Puniceibacterium sp. IMCC21224: one gene and its partner. Each later gene encodes a partner of the first gene's protein in a complex. Links are inferred from orthologs where the notes say so. Each region holds a gene or a part of one and is shown on either strand. Other genes may lie near its edges. The genes, in order: carA and carB.

Evidence for each region.
Region 2: the proteins of carA (region 1) and carB are in contact, whole or in part, in a solved structure (PDB 1KEE), measured with the Escherichia coli proteins. The link is inferred for Puniceibacterium sp. IMCC21224 from one-to-one orthologs.

Annotation. Positions count from the first base shown.
Region 1 is NZ_LDPY01000001.1:1,883,019-1,889,844, reverse strand. Bases 1,995-4,820 are described here. They hold carA (glutamine-hydrolyzing carbamoyl-phosphate synthase small subunit), read left to right. Parts: upstream 1,995-2,743; coding sequence 2,744-3,898; downstream 3,899-4,820. Other genes in these bases: IMCC21224_RS08635 (glycosyltransferase), read left to right, coding at 3,987-4,820; IMCC21224_RS08645 (GatB/YqeY domain-containing protein), read right to left, coding at 2,096-2,560; IMCC21224_RS08650 (hypothetical protein), read left to right, coding at 1,995-2,079. Also shown: IMCC21224_RS08660 (metallophosphoesterase), read left to right, coding at 1-641; IMCC21224_RS08655 (DUF2244 domain-containing protein), read left to right, coding at 676-1,170; more of IMCC21224_RS08650, read left to right, coding at 1,171-1,994; more of IMCC21224_RS08635, read left to right, coding at 4,821-5,870; IMCC21224_RS08630 (GntR family transcriptional regulator), read right to left, coding at 5,873-6,520; IMCC21224_RS08625 (pyrimidine 5'-nucleotidase), read left to right, coding at 6,683-6,826. UniProt on the Escherichia coli protein: Small subunit of the glutamine-dependent carbamoyl phosphate synthetase (CPSase).
Region 2 is NZ_LDPY01000001.1:679,603-687,535, forward strand. What follows is about bases 1-3,933. They hold carB (carbamoyl-phosphate synthase large subunit), read left to right. Parts: upstream 1-370; coding sequence 371-3,733; downstream 3,734-3,933. Other genes in these bases: aspS (aspartate--tRNA ligase), read right to left, coding at 1-91; IMCC21224_RS03105 (caspase family protein), read right to left, coding at 3,786-3,933. Outside these bases: more of IMCC21224_RS03105, read right to left, coding at 3,934-5,696; IMCC21224_RS03110 (MBG domain-containing protein), read right to left, coding at 5,716-7,305; IMCC21224_RS03115 (MBG domain-containing protein), read right to left, coding at 7,308-7,933. UniProt on the Escherichia coli protein: Large subunit of the glutamine-dependent carbamoyl phosphate synthetase (CPSase).

The DNA of each region.
Region 1 (6,826 bases):
GCGGCCCACTGGATGCCGCTGGCACCGCGACGCTGCTGCACAGCCGCCAGCTGAGCGCGATCCGCGGTAACCATGACCGCTATCTGATCGAAACCCCACGCCATGAGATGCATCCATCCGACGCGGTCGCCTATGATCAGCTGTCAACGCGTGACCTGAGTTGGCTCCGCAGCCTGCCCGCGACATTGACCATTGATGATATCCTGCTCTGTCACGCGACCCCGACGGATGACGAAACCTACTGGCTTGAAACTCTGACGCCCGACGGCACGCCACATGCCGCCCCTCTGAATCTGATCACGCCACACGTGACTGACCTACCCCACAGCCTGATTCTCTGCGCCCACACACACGTTCCGCGCAGTATCCGAATCCCCGACGGGCCATTGATTGTGAACCCCGGCAGCGTCGGCTGCCCGGCATATGATGACATCCACCCGGTGCCTCATATCATGCAGACCGGCACTCCCGACGCCTCATATGCACTGCTTGAACGCGGCCCGGGCGGCTGGCACGCGACGTTCCGTACCCTGCCCTATGACGCCAGCCGCATGGCAGACGCCGCCCGTGGCCATGGCCGTGCCGACTGGGCGCAGGCTGTCACGACCGGCTGGCTCAGCCCTGCGGCAAATTCCCGTTAGACACCGAGCGTGCGGATGCTAGAAGCAGATCAGCATGCCATATAACTGGATTCAGAAAGCCCCCGCCGACCCGGCCCAAGAGCTGCGCCTCTGGCCGCATCAATCCCTGCCGCCACGCGGCTTTGCGGCGTTCATGCTGGGCACGTTTGCGCTGGCCACCCTGCCGTTGTTTGTGATGCTGGGAACAATCCTGATGTGGGGTCTGTTGCCCTTTGTGATGCTGGCGCTTGGCGGGGTCTACTATGCGTTGCGGCGCAATGACCGGGACCGGCAGATCCTTGAGGTGCTGACCGTGACCCCCGACGATATGCGTCTGGTGCGCCACGATCCGCGCAAAGCGGCACGGGAATGGCACTGCAATCCCTATTGGGCACAACTGAGGCTGCACCCCGATGGCGGACCGGTACCGAATTACATCACCCTAGCCGGTGCAGGCCGCGAGGTCGAGATCGGTGCCTTTCTGTCCGAGGACGAGCGTATGGCGCTCTATGGTGATCTGTCGGACTGCTTGCGCCGGATGGCGCACTAAATGGCGCAGATCCCAGCCTCACCCAAGCTCAAGCGCGCGGCACTTTTGGCTGCTGCCGTCACCTTTGGCCCAGAACTGTCGTGCCACGGCGCGGCGCTGGTCGCGTCCGAACGCGCCGCGCTGGAGCTGCGGCTGGCCATGCGCGAGCACGCGCGACCCAAGGCGCAGATCGTCACATTTCTGATCCCGCTGGTCGGCGCGCATCACGTTCGCGATTGGGCCGCCGTCAGCGCGCGACTGGCGACCACGCTGCAAAGCCTGCTGAACCAAACCAACCCGAACTGGCGCGCGGTGATCTGTTGCCAGACCCGCCCCACCCTGCCCGACGATCCGCGTATCACCCATCTGCCGTTTGACGACCCCACTCCGGGTAATGACAAATGGCGCAAGCTGGCGGCGCTGTGTGACCACCTTGGTGCGTTGGAACCGATCCCCGGGTATGTGATGAGCTTTGATGCCGACGATCTTTTGCACCGCGCGGCGGTGGCTGAGATGCTGGAAAGACAGGCGCGCGGTTATCTGGTGCAGTCAGGGTATGTCATGGACTACGCCACTGGCGCGATTGCGCTGGCGGATGCGCCCAACCTGAGCCGACCGTTGCGCAAACCGTTTTGGAAGCTGTGTGGCTCGTGCACCGCATTATATCACGATCCGCAGATGTCCGAGGGGGGGGCGTTCCTGCGGGCGATGACGCAGCACGAACACCGGATGTTCCCGTATCTTGCGCGGCTCGCGGGTCACCGGCTGTCGCCGCTGTCACGGCCTGCCGTGCTCTATGTTCTGAACCATGGGGAAAATTTTGGCGCGCGGCGCGGGCGCGTCGGCTTCAAGACCCGGTTTGTCGAACGGTTTCGCATCACCGCCCCCGCCACCTTGTCCGAAATTGCCGCAGACTTCCCGGCGCCCTGAGACGCCGGGTATCGGATCAACCGACAGACAGCCGTTCCTTGACCATCGGTCCGACGCTGCCAAAATCCATCTGACCGGTATACTTGCCTTTGAGCACCGCCATCACCCGCCCCATGTCGCGGATCGAACTCGCGCCGACTTCGGCCACAGCCGCGTCCACGGCTTTGGCCACCTCATCGTCTGACAGCTTGCGTGGCAGGAATTCCTCGATCACCACGATCTCGGCCAGCTCCCGTTCGGACAGATCCAACCGCCCTCCTTCTTCATAAGTCTTGGCACTTTCGCGGCGCTGCTTGACCATTTTCCCAAGGATGGCAAGCACTTCGTCCTCGCCCACCCCCTCATCGTTGCCTTCTCCCCGCACCGCGATGTCGCGATCTTTGATCGCCGCGTTGATCAATCGTATCGTCGACAGCCGGTCAACCGCCTTGTCGCGCATCGCCTGTTTCATCGCCGCGTTGACGCGTGTCCGCAAATCCATTGATCCGCCATCCCCTTGATTTCGCAAATTCCGACCCTATGCGAATCCGTCGCGCCGCGCAACTGCGCCGACGTTACGACAAGTCCCTGTTTTGATTGAATATCACAATTTCATTCAGGCCTTGACCCTCACTGGCCCCGCCCTTAGGTTCCGCCAAGTTTGACCCCCTAACGGAGTCGCGCCATGCCAGACACCATGAATTCCAAGCCCACCGCCTGCCTAGTTCTGGCCGATGGGACCATCTTTTACGGACAGGGCTTTGGCGCTGTTGGTGATACTGTGGCCGAGCTGTGTTTCAACACTGCCATGTCAGGCTATCAGGAGATCATGACAGACCCGTCGTATGCCGGGCAGATCGTCACCTTTACCTTTCCGCATATCGGCAACACCGGCGTCACCCCCGAGGACGACGAAACTGCAGATCCGGTCGCCGCGGGTATGGTCGTCAAATGGATGCCGACGCAATCGTCGAACTGGCGCGCCGCGCAAGAGCTGGGCGATTGGCTGGCCACACGGGGCCGCATCGCCATCGGTGGCATCGACACCCGCCGCCTGACCCGTGCGATCCGCCAGCAGGGTGCGCCCCATGCGGCGCTGTCGCACAATCCGGATGGCGAATTCGATATCGACGCGCTGGTGAAAAAGGCCCGGGCCTTTCCGGGTCTGACCGGTCTGGACCTCGCGCGCGATGTGACCTGTGCACAGTCCTATCGCTGGGACGAGATGCGATGGGCCTGGCCCGACGGCTACACCCGCCAGACCGAGCCGAAGCACAAGGTTGTCGCCATCGACTATGGTGCCAAACGCAATATCCTGCGCTGCCTTGCCTCGGCCGGTTGCGACGTCACTGTGATGCCTGCGACCGCCACAGCCGAGGATGTGCTGGCGCAAAATCCAGATGGCGTGTTCCTGTCCAATGGCCCCGGTGATCCGGCGGCGACCGGCAGCTATGCGGTGCCGATGATTCAGAGCATTCTCGACCGCTCAGAGATCCCGGTCTTTGGCATCTGCCTTGGCCATCAGATGCTGGCGCTGGCGCTGGGGGCCCGCACGGTCAAGATGAACCACGGCCATCACGGCGCCAACCACCCTGTCAAGGAAGTGGCCACCGGCAAGGTTGAGATCACTTCGATGAACCATGGATTCGCCGTCGATAGTCAGAGCCTGCCCCAAGGTGTGGTCGAGACGCATGTGTCGCTGTTTGATGGCTCAAACTGCGGGATTCGGATGGCGGATCGCCCGGTATTTTCAGTGCAGCATCACCCCGAGGCAAGCCCCGGCCCGCAGGACAGTTTCTACCTGTTCGAACGATTTGCCGCCTCAATGGCCAAAATCTGAACAAATCGTCAACAAAATCTGCTGCGCTTTAACGATCAATTAACCAGAGGTTATGCATACAGGACACTCCGTTAATCTGGGGTTCGGTATGTCCGAAAATCGCGTCAGACTGATTGACTGCCAGCGGGCACAGTCCGGTTCTGCCCGGACGCAACCGCTTGCCCGCGTGTTGATGGAACACGGGGGCATCGCGGCCGAGGATATGCTGCGGGTTCTGACCATGGCGCGGCAAACTGGTGCAACCCCTGCTCAGGTTGTTGTGGCAGAGGCTCTGGCCACCCCTGAAACCGTGCTGCATGCCCAGGCGCTGCATTGGGGTGCGACGCAAGTCGATCCGGCGCGCACCCCGCCCGACCCGCAACTGAACACGCTACTTGCACCAGAGTTTTGCCTGTCACACGGTATCCTGCCATGGCATCGTATCGGCGATACGCTGTTGATTGCGACTGCCCGGCCCGACGATTTTGACGCATTGCACAGCCTGTTACCGGACGATATCGGCCCGGTCACGATGGCGCTGGCACTGGAGCGCGATATTCAGACCATCATCGCCGACCGCCACGGGCCACAATTGGTGCGCGACGCGGAACATTGGGTCCGGGCCGAGGAAAGCTGCCGTGATCTCAATCTTCTGACTCCGCGCCGCACGGCAATTGGATTGCTCTTTGCCAGCCTCTGCCTGTGTATCCTCGCGCTTTCCCCACAGCTGTTCTTTGCCGCAGCCTTTGCGCTCGCCCTTGTTGCGCTGATTTTTGCACAGATCCTCAAAGTTGGCGCGGCTATTGCGGCACATCGCTCGGGACCAATAGCAGACACCGTCCTACAGGGCGTGACGCCGACGATGTCGATTCTGGTGCCACTGTATCGAGAAGAGCGTATTGCCGAGGCGCTTCTGGCCCGCCTTGATCGGCTGCAATACCCGCGTGCGCAGCTTGATGTGATTCTGGCGCTTGAGGCAACGGACCAACAGACCCGTTCGGTACTGGCTGCGGTGCACCTGCCGTCCTGGATCCGCGTGATCGAAGTGCCATCGGGCAGCATCACCACCAAGCCGCGCGCGCTCAATTATGTGCTGCGGTTTTGCCGCGGAGAAATCATTGGCATCTATGACGCCGAGGATGCCCCTGCCCCGGATCAATTGCTGCGCGTTGCCGGGCGGTTCAGCCGCGCGCCACCTCAGATGGCTTGCCTGCAGGGCATTCTGGATTTCTACAACCCGCGCGCCAATTGGCTCTCGCGGTGTTTTGCCATCGAATATGCCACTTGGTTTCGGGTTGTTCTTCCCGGTGTCGCCCGGCTTGGCTTTCCGATCCCGCTGGGTGGGACCACCGTGTTTTTCCGCCGCACCGCTCTGGATCATGTACAAGGCTGGGACGCGCACAATGTGACCGAAGACGCCGATCTGGGCGTCCGACTGGCCCGCTATGGCTACCGCACTGAACTGCTGGCCAGTGTGACCCGCGAAGAGGCCAACAACCGGCCGTGGCCTTGGGTCAAGCAACGCTCGCGTTGGCTCAAGGGTTATATGATCACCTATCTTGTGCATATACGGCATCCGCTGCGGCTGTGGCGGGATCTGGGGACTTGGAAGGCGGTTGGGTTCAACATCTTTTTCCTGTCGTCGATCCTTCAGGTTCTTCTGGCGCCGATTTTGTGGACTTTTTGGCTCAAACTTATTGGCCTTCCGCATCCGCTGGACGGCATCCTGACGGCGTCCTGGCTGACCGCACTGATCGGACTATTCCTGACCAGCGAAGCGATATCGCTCATCGTGGCCATCGCCGCTGTGGCACGCAGCCCGCATCAAAGGCTGATGCTATGGATTCCGACGATGATCCTTTATTTTCCGTTGGCAGTTTTTGCCGCCTATAAGGCGCTGTACGAGGTTGTCGCCCGACCATTCTATTGGGATAAAACCGCGCATGGCCATTCCCTGCCCGACAGCGCCGGTGCCGACCTGCCGCCCGACTGAACCTATGCGCGCCGAGACTGCGAATCGAGTTTGAGCCGGGTCACAAACGCCACCGAGATATGATCGCGCAACGCGCGGTAGGCCGCCGCCTCATCACGCCTGGCAATCGCATCCACAATCGCCTGATGTTCCGCCAGCGCGACCTCGCCCCTTCCGTCAGCGGCCAGCGACGTTGTCGCCATCAACGCCATGGACCGGTGAACAAGATCAAGCTGCTGCACCAGATAGCGGTTGTGCGACGCAAGGTGGATCTGCTTGTGAAACCGCCGGTTGGCCCGGGACAGCGCCTGCGGATCACCCAGAAGTGCATGATCGTCGACCACCATGTCACTCAGAACCTGGAGTTCCTCTGCTGTGGCGTGACGTGCAGCCAGCCGCGCGGCCAACCCCTCAAGCTCGGTCCGGACCGCATATAGTTCGGCCATCTGGTTGTGATCCAGCGACGCCACAATCAGTGATCGACCGTCGCGCGCCAATAAAGATTGGGTTTCAAGCCGTTGTAATGCCTCACGAATCGGCGTCCTAGACACACCAAACCGTTCTGCAAGATCGCTTTCGACCAGACGATCGCCGGGGCGATAGACGCCGACGTCGATCGCTTCGAGGATCAGCGCATAGGCGTCCTTTTGCTGCGGTTTGGTCTGGGTCATCCGGGTTCCTTTGGCGCTGTCCGCCACCCTAGCCCCGCAATGCATGTGCAATCAAGTATCGCGGGGATCCGACATGCCGGGCGACCCCCTCACCCGAAAGGCTGACCTGTACAGTTGCGGATTTCAGTTCCGTTCCACGCAGAAACGCACTACCCTGAAGTCATGACAAAAAAGAGCTTCTCGCATGTCCGCCACTGGGTGTTCGATCTCGACAACACCTTGTACCCGCCTGCCGCGCGTCTGTTCGATCAGATCGAGGAGCGGATGACCCGCTTTGTCATGCAGGCGCTGGGAATCGACAAGACG
Region 2 (7,933 bases), 1.2 Mb from region 1 along the record:
GGATGCGGTGAACCCATCCCGACAGGCGGACATTGGTGCCCACGTCGGTTTTGGTCAGATCGGCGCAGGAATGGCTGCGATAGGCGTGCATGAGTTGACCCCTTGGGATGCGCAAAAGTTAGCCGCCGATACACCCGTCATGGCCGTGAAAGTCAAGGGAACTGCCGGTTTCGCGCCTCATATTGATGGAAAAGTGGTCTTTGTCCGGGCCTGAGCAGCAAGGCGGCGGCGTCAGGTCGGCGCGGTGGCGTGGATGACGCGGCGTCTGGGGGTTGCGCCGACCCCCGCGATGTCTATAACCCACGACAATTTGCACCCCGGAGGTTCCTTCCGAGGGTCGATCATCCCTGCCGAATAGATGAGGTCAGCCATGCCCAAACGTACCGATATCAACTCGATCATGATCATCGGAGCGGGGCCCATCGTGATCGGGCAGGCCTGCGAATTTGACTATTCCGGTGCTCAGGCATGCAAGGCGCTGCGGGAAGAGGGATACCGGGTCATTCTGGTCAATTCGAACCCCGCCACGATCATGACCGATCCGGAACTGGCCGATGCCACATATATCGAGCCGATCACCCCCGAGATTGTCGCTAAGATCATCGAAAAAGAACGCCCCGACGCGCTGCTGCCAACGATGGGCGGACAGACCGGGCTGAACACCTCGCTCGCTCTCGAAGAGATGGGCGTGCTGGCAAAATACGGCGTCGAAATGATCGGTGCCAAGCGTGAGGCCATCGAGATGGCCGAGGATCGCAAGTTGTTCCGCGAGGCGATGGACCGGATCGGACTGGAAAACCCCAAGGCGTCGATCATCACCGCGCCCAAGTTGCCCAACGGCAAGGCTGACCTGAAAGAAGGTGTGCGGCTGGCGCTGGAAACGCTGGAATATGTCGGCCTTCCGGCGATCATCCGCCCGGCCTTTACCCTTGGCGGCACAGGCGGAGGCGTTGCGTATAACCGCGAGGATTACGAACACTACTGCCGCACCGGCATGGATGCCTCGCCGGTGAACCAGATCCTGGTGGATGAGTCGCTGCTGGGCTGGAAGGAATTCGAGATGGAGGTGGTCCGCGACAAGGCGGACAACGCCATCATCGTCTGTGCCATCGAAAACGTCGATCCCATGGGCGTGCACACCGGCGATTCGATCACCGTGGCCCCGGCACTGACCCTGACCGACAAGGAATACCAGATCATGCGCAACGGCTCGATCGCCGTTCTGCGCGAAATTGGCGTCGAGACCGGCGGGTCGAACGTGCAGTGGGCGGTGAACCCCGCCGACGGCCGTATGGTTGTGATCGAGATGAACCCGCGGGTGTCGCGCTCGTCGGCGCTGGCGTCCAAGGCGACGGGGTTTCCTATTGCCAAAATCGCGGCGAAGCTGGCAGTCGGCTACACGCTGGACGAGTTGGACAATGACATTACTCAGGTGACGCCCGCCAGTTTCGAGCCGACAATTGACTATGTCGTGACCAAGATCCCGCGCTTTGCGTTTGAGAAATTCCCCGGTTCCGAACCGCACCTCACCACGGCGATGAAGTCGGTGGGCGAGGCGATGGCGATTGGTCGCACGATCCACGAATCGATGCAAAAGGCGCTGGCGTCGATGGAGACCGGGTTGACCGGTTTTGATGACATCGAGATCCCCGGCGTGGGGGCCCCGTCCGGTGATGGGGCGTCTGCCGCTGTCAAGGTCGCGGTGATCAAGGCGCTGTCCAAGCAGACGCCGGACCGGATCCGCGTGATTGCCCAGGCGATGCGTCATGGGCTGACCGATGACGAAATCCATGGCGTGACAATGTTCGATCCTTGGTTCCTGGCGCGTATCCGCGAAATTATCGAAGCAGAGGCCGGGGTTATTGCGGCGGGGCTGCCGCAGGATGCCGACGGGCTGCGGGCGCTCAAGATGATGGGCTTTTCCGACGCGCGGCTGGCCCTGTTGACAGGCTTGCCTGAACAAGCGGTGCGCAAAGCCCGGCAGGACAAGGGAGTCGTGGCGAGCTTTAAGCGGATCGACACCTGCGCCGCCGAATTCGAAGCGCAGACGCCTTACATGTATTCCACTTATGAAGTGCCGATGATGGGCGAGGCCGAATGCGAAGCGCGCCCCTCGGACCGCAAAAAAGTGGTGATCCTTGGCGGCGGGCCCAACCGTATCGGTCAGGGGATCGAGTTCGATTATTGCTGCTGCCACGCCTGCTTTGCCCTAACCAAGGCAGGATACGAGACCATCATGGTCAACTGCAACCCCGAGACGGTCAGCACCGATTACGACACCTCCGACCGGCTGTACTTTGAACCGCTGACCTTCGAACACGTGATGGAAATCCTGCGGGTCGAGCAGGATAACGGCACCCTGCATGGCGTGATTGTGCAATTTGGCGGACAGACCCCACTGAAGCTGGCTGATGCGTTGGAAGCCGAGGGCATTCCGATCCTTGGCACCACGCCGGACATGATTGACCTGGCCGAAGACCGCGAGCGGTTCCAGGCGCTGGTGAACATGCTGGGCCTGAAGCAGCCGCACAACGGCATCGCCAGCACGGACGCGCAGGCGCTGGCCATTGCCGAAGGCATCGGCTTCCCGTTGGTGATCCGTCCGTCTTATGTTCTGGGTGGCCGCGCGATGGAAATCGTGCGCGACATGGCGCAGCTTGAACGCTACATCCGCGAGGCGGTTGTGGTTTCAGGCGACAGCCCCGTTCTGCTGGACAGCTACCTGTCCGGCGCGGTGGAACTGGATGTGGACGCGCTGTGCGACGGCAAGGACGTGCATGTGGCGGGCATCATGCAGCATATCGAAGAGGCTGGCGTACATTCGGGCGATTCCGCCTGTTCGCTTCCGCCCTATTCGCTACCAGCCGATATCATTGCCGAGATTGTCACCCAGACACGCGCGCTGGCGCTGGCGCTGAACGTGGTTGGCCTGATGAACGTGCAGTTCGCCGTTAAGGGCAAAGACATCTATCTGATCGAAGTGAACCCCCGCGCATCGCGTACCGTACCCTTTGTCGCCAAGGCGACGGATTCGGCCATCGCCGCCATCGCCGCGCGCATCATGGCCGGAGAGCCGCTGTCGAACTTCCCACTTCGCGCGCCCTATCCCGAAAACGCCGATTACGATTCCGTCTTGCCGCTGGCCGATCCGATGACATTGGCCGACCCGAACATGCCGTGGTTCTCGGTCAAAGAGGCGGTGCTGCCGTTTGCCCGCTTCCCCGGCGTCGACACCATTCTGGGTCCGGAAATGCGATCAACCGGCGAAGTCATGGGCTGGGACCGGTCGTTTGCCCGCGCTTTCCTCAAGGCGCAGATGGGGGCGGGGACCATGCTGCCCGAAGGCGGCACAGTCTTTCTGTCGATCCGCGATGACGACAAGACGCCGCAGATGGCGGAATGTGCGCAGATCCTGTCCGACCTCGGCTTTCGCATCCTCGCCACAGGCGGCACAGCGGCCTTTGTCAAGGCACAGGGCATCGCCTGCGACGTGGTGAAAAAGGTCTATGAGGGGCGCCCGAATGTTGTCGACTTGATGAAGGACAGCGGCATCGATTTGGTGATGAACACCACCGAAGGCGCCGCAGCGGTCGAGGATTCACGCGAAATCCGTTCAGTCGCTCTGTATGACAAGATCCCCTATTTCACGACGGCTGCAGGGGCGCATGCCGCAGCTTTGGCGATGAAGTCGCGGACCGAGGGCGAGCTGGTGGTCAAGTCGTTGCAGGGGTAACATAGCCTTCGACCTTGTCGGGCATAGGGCGGCGCTGGGCCGCCCCGGTCGATCAGTTGACCAACACCCGTGCAACAAATCCGCCGTTGCGCCATTGTACCAGCGCCGCCGTAAAGTTCCGGCCCGGCAGACCATCAACGGTGCTGGTGTAATACCCCGCGTCTTTCAGGCGTTCTTGCACTGCGGCGATGGTCTCGCGGGACCACTGGTCGGCTGCGTCGGTCAGTTGGCCCAGGATTTCACCCCGGTCTTCTGCCGCTCCGCGAAGCAGCATGTTGGCCGCCCCCTGCGGATCGCGGTCGATGCCGCGCCCCTCGTCCAGTAGAATCGCGGCGGCGAGATACCCCTCGCGTGCGCCATCATGCGCCGCACGGGTGAAATATTCCAACGCGTCAGCGGGCGCGTCCACCTGTTCGTTCTGCGCCAGAACACCCAGATTGTAGGTCGCCTTGGCCGACCCTTCGGACGATGCCCGTTTAAGCAGCGCAATCGCTCCCGCGCTGTCCGCGGCGCCCCCCGTCCCTTCGAGCAGGGAAATCGCCAGGTTGATCATCGCGTCATGGCTGCCTGCCTCTGCCGCCGTGCGGTACAACGTGATTGCGGCCTGCACATCCATTTCAACGCCGGTTCCTGTCTCGTACAATTGCGCCAGGCTGACCATGGCGCGCAAATCGCCCCGCCCCGCCGCATCGCGATAGAGCCGCACCGCCTGCCGCAAATCCCCCGACGCCGCCGTCGCCCGTGCCAGCAAGGCCACATAATGCGGTAACTCGGGTGAACGCGCGGCGGCGGCGCTGCAGGCGCGAATTGCATTCAGCGCATTCTCGCTCAGCCGATCGAACGGCACTCCGGGGTTTTCCGCCGTGGCGTCGCGCGGATGGGTCGCCAGGCGCTGACAGATGGTGCCCGGCAGCGCATCCTCGGGGCGCGGAATCGACGCCAGCAACCGCTGCGCCTCATCTACATTCAAACCCTGAGGATAGCGCTCTACATACACTTCGAGCAGTGGGCGCATCCGGCTGCGGCGCGCCAGTTCCCACAGCCGATCCGCATCATCCGCCAAATTCAGCGCCCGGGTCTGAGTTCCGGTTTGCAGATGCGCGACCGCCTCGTCGATATGCGACCCCGCCGGATAACGATCAACGTAGAGCGTCAGCAGTTGCGGATCGCCAGCGTTGACCGCCAGTTGATACAGCATGCTTTCCTCGGAAATGGTCTGCGGCCCGTCGTCGAACTGGAACCGCCGGGTGAGCGACGAATTCTCCCACGGGATCTGTCGCCCGCCGGTCGCGGCCAGCACATCGCGCCGCACCCCGATCATCATCTGCGCAATGTCCTGCCCCGGCGTGTAGATGTGATGCAGCAGTGCCTCGGTGAAAAAGCTGTTTCGCCCGGTGCCGTCGTAAGCGACGTTGTCGGGCTGGGTGGCATAGGCAAATAGAAAATTCGCCGCTGTTCCGACCCGCGCCAGACCTTTTCCAAGGCGCGGGTCTTGCTCCAGCGCTGCACCAAAGGGATTGTCGCGACAAGCATCCAAAAGGACGAGTTTGACGCCGTCCGACCGCTCCATCGCGTTCAGGACCCGCGACAGATCAGCCGTTTGCGTCGTGACATCCGCCGTTGACCGGATCGTCGCATCCGCAGGCACCAGGTAGTTGCGCCCATCCGCCTGAAACCCGTGGCCGGCGTAGAAGAACAGCACCACATCCGCCTCCTCTGCGGCATTGCCAAAGTCGCGCAGCACTGCGTCCATCCGATCCTTTGTCACGTCAGTCTCAAGCGTGACCGTGAACCCGAGCCCGCGCAGCGCCACCGCAATGTCCAGCGCGTCGTTGCGCGGGTTCTCAAGTGTGTCGAACTGCTGGTAATCCGAATTTCCGATGACCAGCGCGACCCGTTCTTCGGCTAACGCTGCCCCGCCCGTCAGCAGGACGGAAAAGACAAAGACGAATACGCGCAACACCGGTATCATGGCGCCAATGTCACAGCCCGACCGCGCGCGACAACTTGATCCCGACGCTGTCGACCGCTGCGGCAATGGTGGTCACTGTCGCCGATTGCAACGACACCAGTTCCGGATCGTCGGCGCGGGCAAAGCTGATCGCCTTGCGAATCTCCGAAGAAGCGGTGCTGACGGCCGCACGCGCTTCGCTCAGGGCGTCACGGCGGATCGCGTCGCGTTGCGCGTCGGTCGTGGCCCCCGCCAGACGCGTATTGGCGCGCGCGCGGGCCCTGTCGGTCTGCACCCGTGCCGTACGCACGATGCGCGCTACGTTCTCCAACCCCGGTGGCAGATCGGTTGAAATTGCATCCAGCTCGTTGGCAAAATCGTCCAAGGCATCCGACAGGCAGGCCAGGTAGCGGTCGGCATCCGACAGGTTCTGCGCACAAGCATCCGCTGCGATCTCCAACGTCGCGGCAAAAGACTGCACAAGCGTCAGCGTGTCGCCTGCATCTTCAACCGCAGCCTCGCCGCCACGCGTAAGCGAGGTTTGCAGGTCATCGGATGGATTGGATGCCGGGGCCTCCATCGCAAGCGGCAACGGTTGCTCGGGCACCGGCCCGCCAGTCACGTCCAGCGCGCCGGTGCCGTAGGTGATGGCGTAATTGTCCAGACCGGCCCCGACGGCAGCGGCGGCGGTGATGTCATAGGGCGCCCCGGCCACCCCGGCGTCAGCGGCGGCGCCATCGCTCGAGAGGCTCAGCGCGGTGACGACATCGGCGAACAGCAGGCCGGTCGCAGTGAAGGCCGAGCCGTCAAAGCTGAAGAGCTCGCCATAGGTTTTGGTCTGGTCGTCGGGTGTCACGATCAGCGGGGCGGGGGTGACGTCCAGCGCGCCGGTGCCGTAGGTGATGGCGTAATTGTCCAGACCGGCCCCGACGGCAGCGGCGGCGGTGATGTCATAGGGCGCCCCGGCCACCCCGGCGTCAGCGGCGGCGCCATCACTCGAGAGGCTCAGCGCGGTGACGACATCGGCGAACAGCAGGCCGGTCGCAGTGAAGGCCGAGCCGTCAAAGCTGAAGAGCTCGCCATAGGTTTTGGTCTGGTCGTCGGGTGTCACGATCAGCGGGGCGGGGGTGACGTCCAGCGCGCCGGTGCCGTAGGTGATGGCGTAATTGTCCAGACCGGCCCCGACGGCAGCGGCGGCGGTGATGTCATAGGGCGCCCCGGCCACCCCGGCGTCAGCGGCGGCGCCATCGCTCGAGAGGCTCAGCGCGGTGACGACATCGGCGAACAGCAGGCCGGTCGCAGTGAAGGCCGAGCCGTCAAAGCTGAAGAGCTCGCCATAGGTTTTGGTCTGGTCGTCGGGTGTCACGATCAGCGGGGCGGGGGTGACGTCCAGCGCGCCGGTGCCGTAGGTGATGGCGTAATTGTCCAGACCGGCCCCGACGGCAGCGGCGGCGGTGATGTCATAGGGCGCCCCGGCCACCCCGGCGTCAGCGGCGGCGCCATCACTCGAGAGGCTCAGCGCGGTGACGACATCGGCGAACAGCAGGCCGGTCGCAGTGAAGGCCGAGCCGTCAAAGCTGAAGAGCTCGCCATAGGTTTTGGTCTGGTCGTCGGGTGTCACGATCAGCGGGGCGGGGTGACGTCCAGCGCGCCGGTGCCGTAGGTGATGGCGTAATTGTCCAGACCGGCCCCGACGGCAGCGGCGGCGGTGATGTCATAGGGCGCCCCGGCCACCCCGGCGTCAGCGGCGGCGCCATCACTCGAGAGGCTCAGCGCGGTGACGACATCGGCGAACAGCAGGCCGGTCGCGGTGAAGGCCGAGCCGTCAAAGCTGAAGAGCTCGCCATAGGTTTTGGTCTGGTCGTCGGGTGTCACGATCAGCGGGGCGGGTGTGACGTCCAGCGCGCCGGTGCCGTAGGTGATGGCGTAATTGTCCAGACCGGCCCCGACGGCAGCGGCGGCGGTGATGTCATAGGGCGCCCCGGCCACCCCGGCGTCAGCGGCGGCGCCATCACTCGAGAGGCTCAGCGCGGTGACGACATCGGCGAACAGCAGGCCGGTCGCGGTGAAGGCCGAGCCGTCAAAGCTGAAGAGCTCGCCATAGGTTTTGGTCTGGTCGTCGGGTGTCACGATCAGCGGGGCGGGTGTGACGTCCAGCGCGCCGGTGCCGTAGGTGATGGCGTAATTGTCCAGACCGGCCCCGACGGCAGCGGCGGCGGTGATGTCATAGGGCGCCCCGGCCACCCCGG